DNA from 2 places in the Nocardia sp. NPDC056064 genome. Region 1 is predicted to be linked to the other one. Evidence: riboswitches for the same ligand, from Rfam matches in the RefSeq annotation. Region 1 holds a riboswitch; the other holds the start of a gene.
The links. A riboswitch is a leader RNA that binds a small molecule or an ion and turns the genes downstream of it on or off. The one in region 1 is predicted to bind thiamine pyrophosphate.
Positions count from the first base shown of each region.

Region 2: linked by a shared signal. The riboswitch ahead of thiC (phosphomethylpyrimidine synthase ThiC) and the one ahead of ACFC06_RS04410 (TenA family protein) in region 1 are both predicted to bind thiamine pyrophosphate.

Region 1 is NZ_JBHJWO010000001.1:963,733-967,711, reverse strand. It holds gene ACFC06_RS04420 (ABC transporter permease) at 1-663, opposite strand, end outside; gene ACFC06_RS04415 (ABC transporter substrate-binding protein) at 641-1,663, opposite strand; gene ACFC06_RS04410 (TenA family protein) at 1,660-2,367, opposite strand; TPP riboswitch at 2,358-2,453, opposite strand; gene ACFC06_RS04405 (SGNH hydrolase domain-containing protein) at 2,607-3,979, shown strand, end outside.
Region 2 is NZ_JBHJWO010000001.1:3,413,243-3,417,221, forward strand. It holds gene ACFC06_RS15720 (MMPL family transporter) at 60-2,261, shown strand; TPP riboswitch at 2,452-2,576, shown strand; gene thiC (phosphomethylpyrimidine synthase ThiC) at 2,572-3,979, shown strand, end outside.

The sequences.
Region 1 (3,979 bases):
GCCGAGACCGACGCTGGCGCCGACGTATTCGGCGAACACCGCGCCCACCACCGCATAGGTGATCCCGATGCGCAACGCGGTGAAGAACCGCGGGATCGCCGAGGGCAGCCGCACATACCGGAACACCTGCACCCGCGAGGCGCCCATGCTCCGCAGCAGCGCGCCCGCCTCGCGATCGGCCGCGGCGAACCCCTCGATCAGCCCGATGGCCATGGGGAAGAAGGTGACCAGCGAGACCACCAGGATCTTCGGCAGCAGCCCGAAACCGAACCAGATGATCATCAGCGGCGCGATCGCGATGATCGGCACCGTCTGCGAGGCCACGAACAACGGCACCAGCGCCCGCCGCAGCCACGGCGAGAAGTCCACGACGATCGCCAGCACCCAGGCCAGCGTCAGCGAGACCGCGAACCCGAGCAGGGTGACCTGCAGGGTGGCGGCCGCGTGCGTGGCGATGTCGTCGCGATGGGCCCAGCCCTGCTCGGCCACGCGCATCGGCGAGGGCAGCACCTGCGGACGGATCCCGCTGCTGGTGACGTAGACCTGCCAGAGCACGACCAGCGCCGCCACCGTGAGCAGCGACGGCAGCGCCCACCGCAGACCCGCCCACGCGGACCGGGGCCGCGGCTTCGCGTGCGGGTCAGGCGGTGCCGAGGTACTCATCGGTGAAGTACGTCGACCAGTCCGGCTCGGTGGTCAGCGGCCTGCCGTCGGGACCGGTGAGCAGCCCGCTGCGGTAGAGGAACCCGGAATTGGCCGCCCACTGCTGCACGGTCTGCGTGCCGACCTTGCCGTCGGCGTCCTTCATGAACTGCTCGGCCAGCATGCGCTGGCTCTCGAAGACCAGTTTCTCGTCGGTGAACGCGCCGGGGTTGGCGTCCAGGAGATCCTGGGCGGCCTGGTCCGGGTTGTCGGCGGCGAACTGGTAGCCGCGCTGCAGTGCCTGCACGAACTTCGCGGCGCGCTCGGGATTCTCAGCCAGCCAGCCCTCGTTGGCGTCGATCACGATGGCGTAGGAATCCGGGAAACCGAAGTCGGTGTAGCGGAAGTACCGCATCGGGGTGCCGTGGTGTTCGGCCTCGATGCCCTCCCACGCCAGGTAGGAGACGGTGAAGTCGGCCTTGCCGGAGTAGACGGCCTCATACGCCGACGATCCCAGCGTCACCGAGGTGAAATCGCCGGTGCCACCGGCATTGCGGATGACCTGCTGCAGCGCCTCCCGCTCGCCCGGGTCACCGAACCCGGCGTAGGTCTTGCCGTCGAGATCCTTCGGGCTCGTCAGGTCGGCGCGGTCGGCGCGCACGCCGATTCCGGTGGCCCAGTGCTGCAGCGGCGCGAGCACCGAACGGACCTGCGCGCCCGAGGCGCGCGCGAAGGTCGACGAATTGTGGGTGCTGATGCCGAACTCCGCGTTCCCGGCGTCGATCACGGTGTCGACGGCGGTGTTGTTGTACGGCAGTACCTCCACGTCCAGGCCCGCGTCGGCGAAATAGCCGCGCTGCAAGGCCACATAGAGGCCGGTGTGGTTGGTGTTCGGTGTCCAGTCCAACGCGAAGCGGATGGTGTCGCCGGACCCGCCGCCCGATCCGCAGGCGGTGAGCACCGAGACGACGGCGACGGAGGCGAGCACGGCCGCGAGCGCGCGGCGCAGACGGGCGCTCATCCGGCGGGCCAGGGCTGCGGGTGCAGGGCGGTGTCCCAGAACAGCAGTTCGTAGCGCACCGCGAGGGTGAAGGCCGTGGCCATCGCCGCCCGCTCGCGCGGACCGGCCGACTCGGCCGCCGCGTCCACCAGCGCGCGGGCGGTGGCCGCGGACTGCTGGAACTCCTCGGCGCCGTAGGTGGTGACCCACTGCGCGTACGGATGCGCGGGATCGGCGGCGATCACCTGCGCGGCGCTCGCGGCCAGCTCCCGGCCCACCTCGGCGTAGATCCAGAAGCAGGGCAGGGCCGCCGCGGCGGCGACGGCGTAGGAGTCGGTCGCGGCGGTGGCGATCAGGAAGGAGACATAGGCCAGGCAGGTCGGCGTGTGCTCCGGTTCGCCCTCGCGCGGCGGCAGCACGCCGCCGGTGAGCAGCTGGTCGTGCATGGCCGATTCGACGGTGGCCGCGGTCGCCGAGGAGTTCGCCCAGAAGGCCGCGGTCTGCGGATCGGGCGACTTGGCCGCCAGCAGGGCCAGCGCCTTGGCGTAGCCGGTGAGGTACAGCGAATCCTGCTCGATGTAGACGCGGAAGGCGTCGAGCGGCAGGGTGCCGTCACCGAGACGGCGCAGGAATTCCAGATCGTCGATCGCGGTGCGCAGCGCTGTCGTCTGCTCCCAGAGCTCGTCGGTGAATCTCTGTGTGGTGGTGGTGTGGGCGCGCAACACCGTGACATCCCTTCGTCAGCATTACCTGAACAGGTTCCCGGGTCTGTTCTCAGCCTTGCGGTCGCAAAGCACCCCGTGTCAGAACTCGACCGACCCTAGCAGCGACCGCCGACAAGCGGGGAATGCCGTTCGGCGGCCGGTCACCGCGGCCGGGCCCGCGGGAATGGCAGTGCGTGCCAGATCACATTCGGTGCCAGGAGGAATGGCCCGGGCCGGCGCGGCGTGATAGGAGATTCGTCATGGCCAGACCCCCGGAGATCGAATCGGTACCCCGCCCGGCGCGGACGCACAGTCCGTCGGCGGACGGCGCCGAGCGCTCGGCGTACCGATTCGATCTGGACGGTCTGCGGGGTCTGGCGATCGCGTTGGTCGTGGTCTTCCACGTGTGGTTCGGGCGCGTGTCCGGCGGGGTCGACGTCTTCCTCGTGCTGTCGGGCTTCTTCTTCACCGGCATGGTGTTGCGCCGGGCGCAGTCCCCGGAACCGGGTTGGGCGACCGGGGTGCTGCGGCGCACGCTGCGCAGGCTCGTCCCGGCCATGGCGGTCGTGCTGGCCGCGGTCGTCGTCGCCACCGTGCTGGTGCTGCCGTACACGCAGTGGTCCACGGTGGCGGCGCAGGTGCTGGCCTCGCTGTTCTACTACCAGAACTGGCAGCTCGCGCTGACCTGGTCGGACTACCTGGCCGCCGATCCGTCGGTGAGCCCGCTGCAACACCTGTGGTCGATGGCGGTGCAGGGGCAGTTCTATCTGGCGATACTGCTCGTGATCGGGGCCGTCGGCTGGGTGTGCGCGCGGCTGTCGCGGCCGCATCGGGTCCGGCTCGTCGTCGGCGCGGTGGTGGTCGCGGGCGCGCTGTGCTCGTTCGTGTTCGCGGCCCACGGCATGACGACCAGGCAGGGCTGGAACTACTACGACACCGCCGCCCGCGGCTGGGAACTGCTGGCGGGGGCCGCGCTCGCGGTGCTGGCGCCGTCGCTGCCGCGGTCGCGGTTCGTGCGGTCGCTCGCGGCGTTCCTCGGTGTCGCCGGTGTGGTGCTGTGCGGGTGGATCGTGCTCGACGCCGCGAACCGGTTCCCCGGTCCGGCCGCGTTGCTGCCGGTGGGCGCGGCGGTGGCGGTCATCCTGTCCGCGTCGGGACTGCCGGTGCGGGACTGGCCCGCGGTCAATCAGCTGCTGGCCCACCCCGCCATGCGATGGCTCGGCGACATCGCCTACCCGCTGTACCTGTGGCACTGGCCGATCCTGATCTTCTTCCTCGCCGAGCGGGGACATCCGCGCGCCGGTCTCGTCGGCGGGGCCGCGGTGATCGGGGTGTCGGTGCTACTGGCCTGGCTCACCCACCGCTGGGTCGAGGAACCGCTGCGACAGCGTGGCGCGGTGCGCCCGGTCGGGGGCGCGCGACCACGCAGGCTGGTCACGGCCGGGGTGGGTGTGCTGCTGGTGGCCACGATCACGGCGGCGGCCGGGTGGCAGTACGCCGTGGTCCGGGTCAACCCGTCGGCCGCGGTCGGCGTGCTCGATCCGCAGCGGTACCCGGGCGCCGAGGCACTGGCCGCGGGCGCGCCCGTCCCCGACGCGCCGATGCGGCCCACGGTCTTCGAGGCACCCGCCGA
Region 2 (3,979 bases), 2.4 Mb from region 1:
CGACGATGTTGACGAGAATCGCCCGCGCCGCCGTTGGCCGACCACGGTTGGTGGTCGCGGTGGCGTTGTTGCTGATGGTGTTGTGTGGCGCGATCGGCGCCACGGTGCACTCGCATATGAAATCGGGCGGATTCGTCACCGACGATCTCGAATCGGTGCGCGCCAGCCAGTACCTGAGCGAGCACTTCCCGGGCAGCGAGCCCAACTTCGTCCTCACCGTCACCGCCGAGGACGGCCCCGACTCCCCCGCCGCCGAAGCGGCCGCCGACGCCGCCGTCGCGAAGCTGCGCGCCCATCCCACCGAGGTGAGCGGCGTCCAGTCCTACTGGGACGCCCGCCCCGACCTGCGCCAGGCGCTGCGCAGCACCGACGGCAAGCGCGCGCTGATCCTGGCCAGCATCGAGGGCGACGACGCCGAGCTGCCCGAACGCGCGGGCAAGCTCAGCGAGGAACTCGAGATCGACGGCCCGGTGACCATCCGCGCCGGCGGCCTAGGCGCCACCTTCGCCGATATCAACACCCAGATCAGCAAGGACCTGGTGATCGCCGAGGCCATCGCCATCCCGGTGACCGGCCTGCTGCTGGCACTGGTCTTCGGCAGTGTGGTCGCGGCCGCGCTGCCGGTGGCGATCGGCCTGTTCGCCATCGCGGCCGCGCTGGGCATCCTGCGCGTGCTCACCTCGCTCACCGATGTGTCGATCTTCGCGCTGAACATGACCACCGCGCTCGGCCTGGCGCTGGCCATCGACTACAGCCTGTTCATCGTCAGCCGGTACCGCGAGGAACTCACCGCCGGTGCCACCCCGACGGCGGCGGTGATCCGCTCCATCCAGACCGCGGGCCGCACGGTGGTGTACTCGGCGCTGGTGGTGGCGCTGTCGCTGTCGGCACTGCTGGTGTTCCCGCAGTACTTCTTCAAGTCCTTCGCCTACGCGGGCATCGCTGTGGTCGCGGCGGCCACGGCGGCGGCCGTGATCGTGCTGCCCGCCCTGCTCATCCTGGTCGGCGACCGGATCAATGCCGGTGACCTGCGCGGCCCGCTGCGCAAGCTGTTCCGGCGGCCGCCGCGCGTGGAGAAGGAGCCGCGGCAGACCTTCTGGTACCGCCTGGTGGTCGCGGTGATGAAGCGTCCGCTGCCGATCGCGCTGGCCACCACCGCGTTCCTGCTGCTGCTCGGCTCGCCGTTCCTGGGTGTGCAGTTCGGCTATCCGGATGACCGCGCGCTGCCCGCCGACGTGGCCAGCCGCCAGGTCGGTGACATCCTGCGCACCGAGTTCGACGCCGATATGGCCGCGAGCGCGACCGTCGTGCTGCCGGAGTTCCACGGCACCCCGGAGCAGCTGGACGCCTACGCCCGCGAGCTGTCGAAGGTGCCCGATGTGCCGGCCGTGCTCAGCAGCGCCGCCGTGTACCGCAACGGCCTGCGCGTGGCCGCGGGCGTGCCGGAGATGTCGGACCCGCAGGCGGGCGCCTATCTCTCGGTGGGCACCCGGCTCGACCCGTACTCCGACGCGGGCACCGCCCAGCTCGACGCCCTGCGCGCCGTCGAGGCACCGTCGCAGGCCCTGCTGACCGGCCCGGCCGCGCTCAACCAGGACTCCGTCACCGCGATCACCGGCAAGCTGCCGCTGGCGGGCGCGCTGATCGCCATCACCACGCTCATCCTGCTGTTCCTGTTCACCGGCAGCGTGGTGCTCCCGGTGAAGGCGCTGGCGCTGAACATGCTCTCGCTGGCGGCCACCTTCGGCGCGATGGTGTGGATCTTCCAGGAGGGCAACCTGGCCGGGCTGCTCGGCTTCACCGCCACCGGCACCCTCAACCTGGCCATGCCCATCCTGATGTTCAGCCTCGCCTTCGGCGCCTCCATGGACTACGAGGTGTTCCTGCTCTCCCGCATCCGCGAGGAGTGGCTGGCCGGTCCCAAGACCACCGCGGGCAATACCGAGGCCGTCGCCATGGGCGTGGCCCGCACCGGCCGCATCTTCACCGCCGCCGCGCTGCTGATGAGCATCGTGTTCCTGGGTGTGGCCAGCTCCGGGGTGTCGATGATGAAGCTGTTCGGCCTGGGCTGCGCGCTGGCGGTGATCAGCGACGCGACCGTCATCCGGGGGCTGCTGGCCCCGGCGCTCATGCGGATGATGGGCCGCTGGAACTGGTGGGCACCCAAGCCACTGGTCAGGCTGCACAACAGGTTCGGGCTCGACGAATCGGAGGAACCCGCGGCTCCGGCACCACAGCTGGAAAAGGTGGGCGCTCGTTAGCGCCGAGCGGGAACGCACGCCTACACTGCTAAGCGCCACGCACGCCCCGACCTCGAGGAGGGGCTCGCCGCGCCAGCGGCGGTTCGCGGCCGTCCCGCCGATGGGAGGTCGTTGCGTAGGCGACGAAGGAGCAAGCAACGGCCTCCCATCGGCGGGACATAAGGGGCCGCGAACTCGAGCGCGCCAGCGCTCCAACAAGCACGGGGGCTCGCACCAGCGGGCTGAGAGGACGGCTAGCCCATTTTCGGGCGTTCAGGGCTGTCGACCGTATGAACCTGACCGGGTAATGCCGGCGTAGGGAGGAACCACCATGGGCACAGCCACGTCTGTCACCACCGGCCCGATCGAGGGCAGCGTCAAGCACTACAAAGAGGTCGACGGCCTGCGTATTCCGGTGCGCCGGATCAACCTCACCAACGGCGATCACTTCGACGTCTTCGACACCTCCGGCCCGTACACCGACGACACGGCGGTGATCGATCTCGAGGCCGGTCTGCCGAAACTGCGCGACGAGTGGGACCGGCCCACCGTCGACGGCCCACCCACCCAGCTGCACTGGGCGCGCCAGGGCATCGTCACCCCGGAGATGCGTTTCATCGCCGCCCGCGAGGGCGTCGCGCCGGAACTGGTGCGCGAGGAGGTCGCCGCCGGTCGCGCGGTGATCCCGGCCAACCACCGGCACCCGGAGCTCGAGCCGACCATCATCGGCAAGAAGTTCCTGGTCAAGATCAATGCCAATATCGGCAACTCGGCGGTGTCGTCCTCGATCGCCGAGGAAGTCGAGAAGATGGTGTGGGCCTCGCGCTGGGGCGCCGACACCATCATGGACCTGTCCACCGGCAAGAACATCCACGAGACCCGCGAGTGGATTCTGCGCAATTCCCCCGTCCCGATCGGCACCGTGCCGATCTACCAGGCGCTGGAGAAGGTGAACGGCGATCCCACCAAGCTCACCTGGGAGTTGTACCGCGACACCGTGATCGAGCAGTGTGAGCAGGGCGTGGACTACATGACCGTGCACGCGGGCGTGCTGCTGCGCTACATCCCGCTCACGGCCAAGCGCGTCACCGGCATCGTCTCGCGCGGCGGGTCCATCATGGCCGCGTGGTGTCTGGCCCACCACCAGGAATCGTTCCTGTACACGCACTTCCGCGAACTGTGCGAGATCCTGGCGCGCTACGACGTCACCTTCTCCCTCGGTGACGGCCTGCGTCCCGGCTCCATCGCCGACGCCAACGACGAGGCCCAGTTCGCCGAACTGCGCACCCTGGGCGAGCTCACCAAGATCGCGAAATCCTATGGCGTGCAGGTGATGATCGAGGGCCCCGGCCACGTGCCCATGCACAAGATCGTGGAGAACGTGCGGCTCGAGGAAGAGCTCTGTGAGGAGGCCCCGTTCTACACCCTGGGCCCGCTGGCCACCGATATCGCGCCCGCCTACGACCACATCACCTCGGCCATCGGCGCCGCGATCATCGCCCAGGCGGGCACCGCCATGCTCTGCTACGTCACCCCGAAGGAGCATCTGGGCCTGCCCAACCGCGACGACGTCAAGGTCGGCGTGATCACCTACAAGATCGCCGCCCACGCCGCCGACCTGGCCAAGGGCCACCCGCACGCCCAGGACCGCGACAACGAATTGTCCAAGGCCCGTTTCGAATTCCGCTGGCACGACCAGTTCGCGCTCTCGCTCGACCCGGACACCGCCCGCGAATACC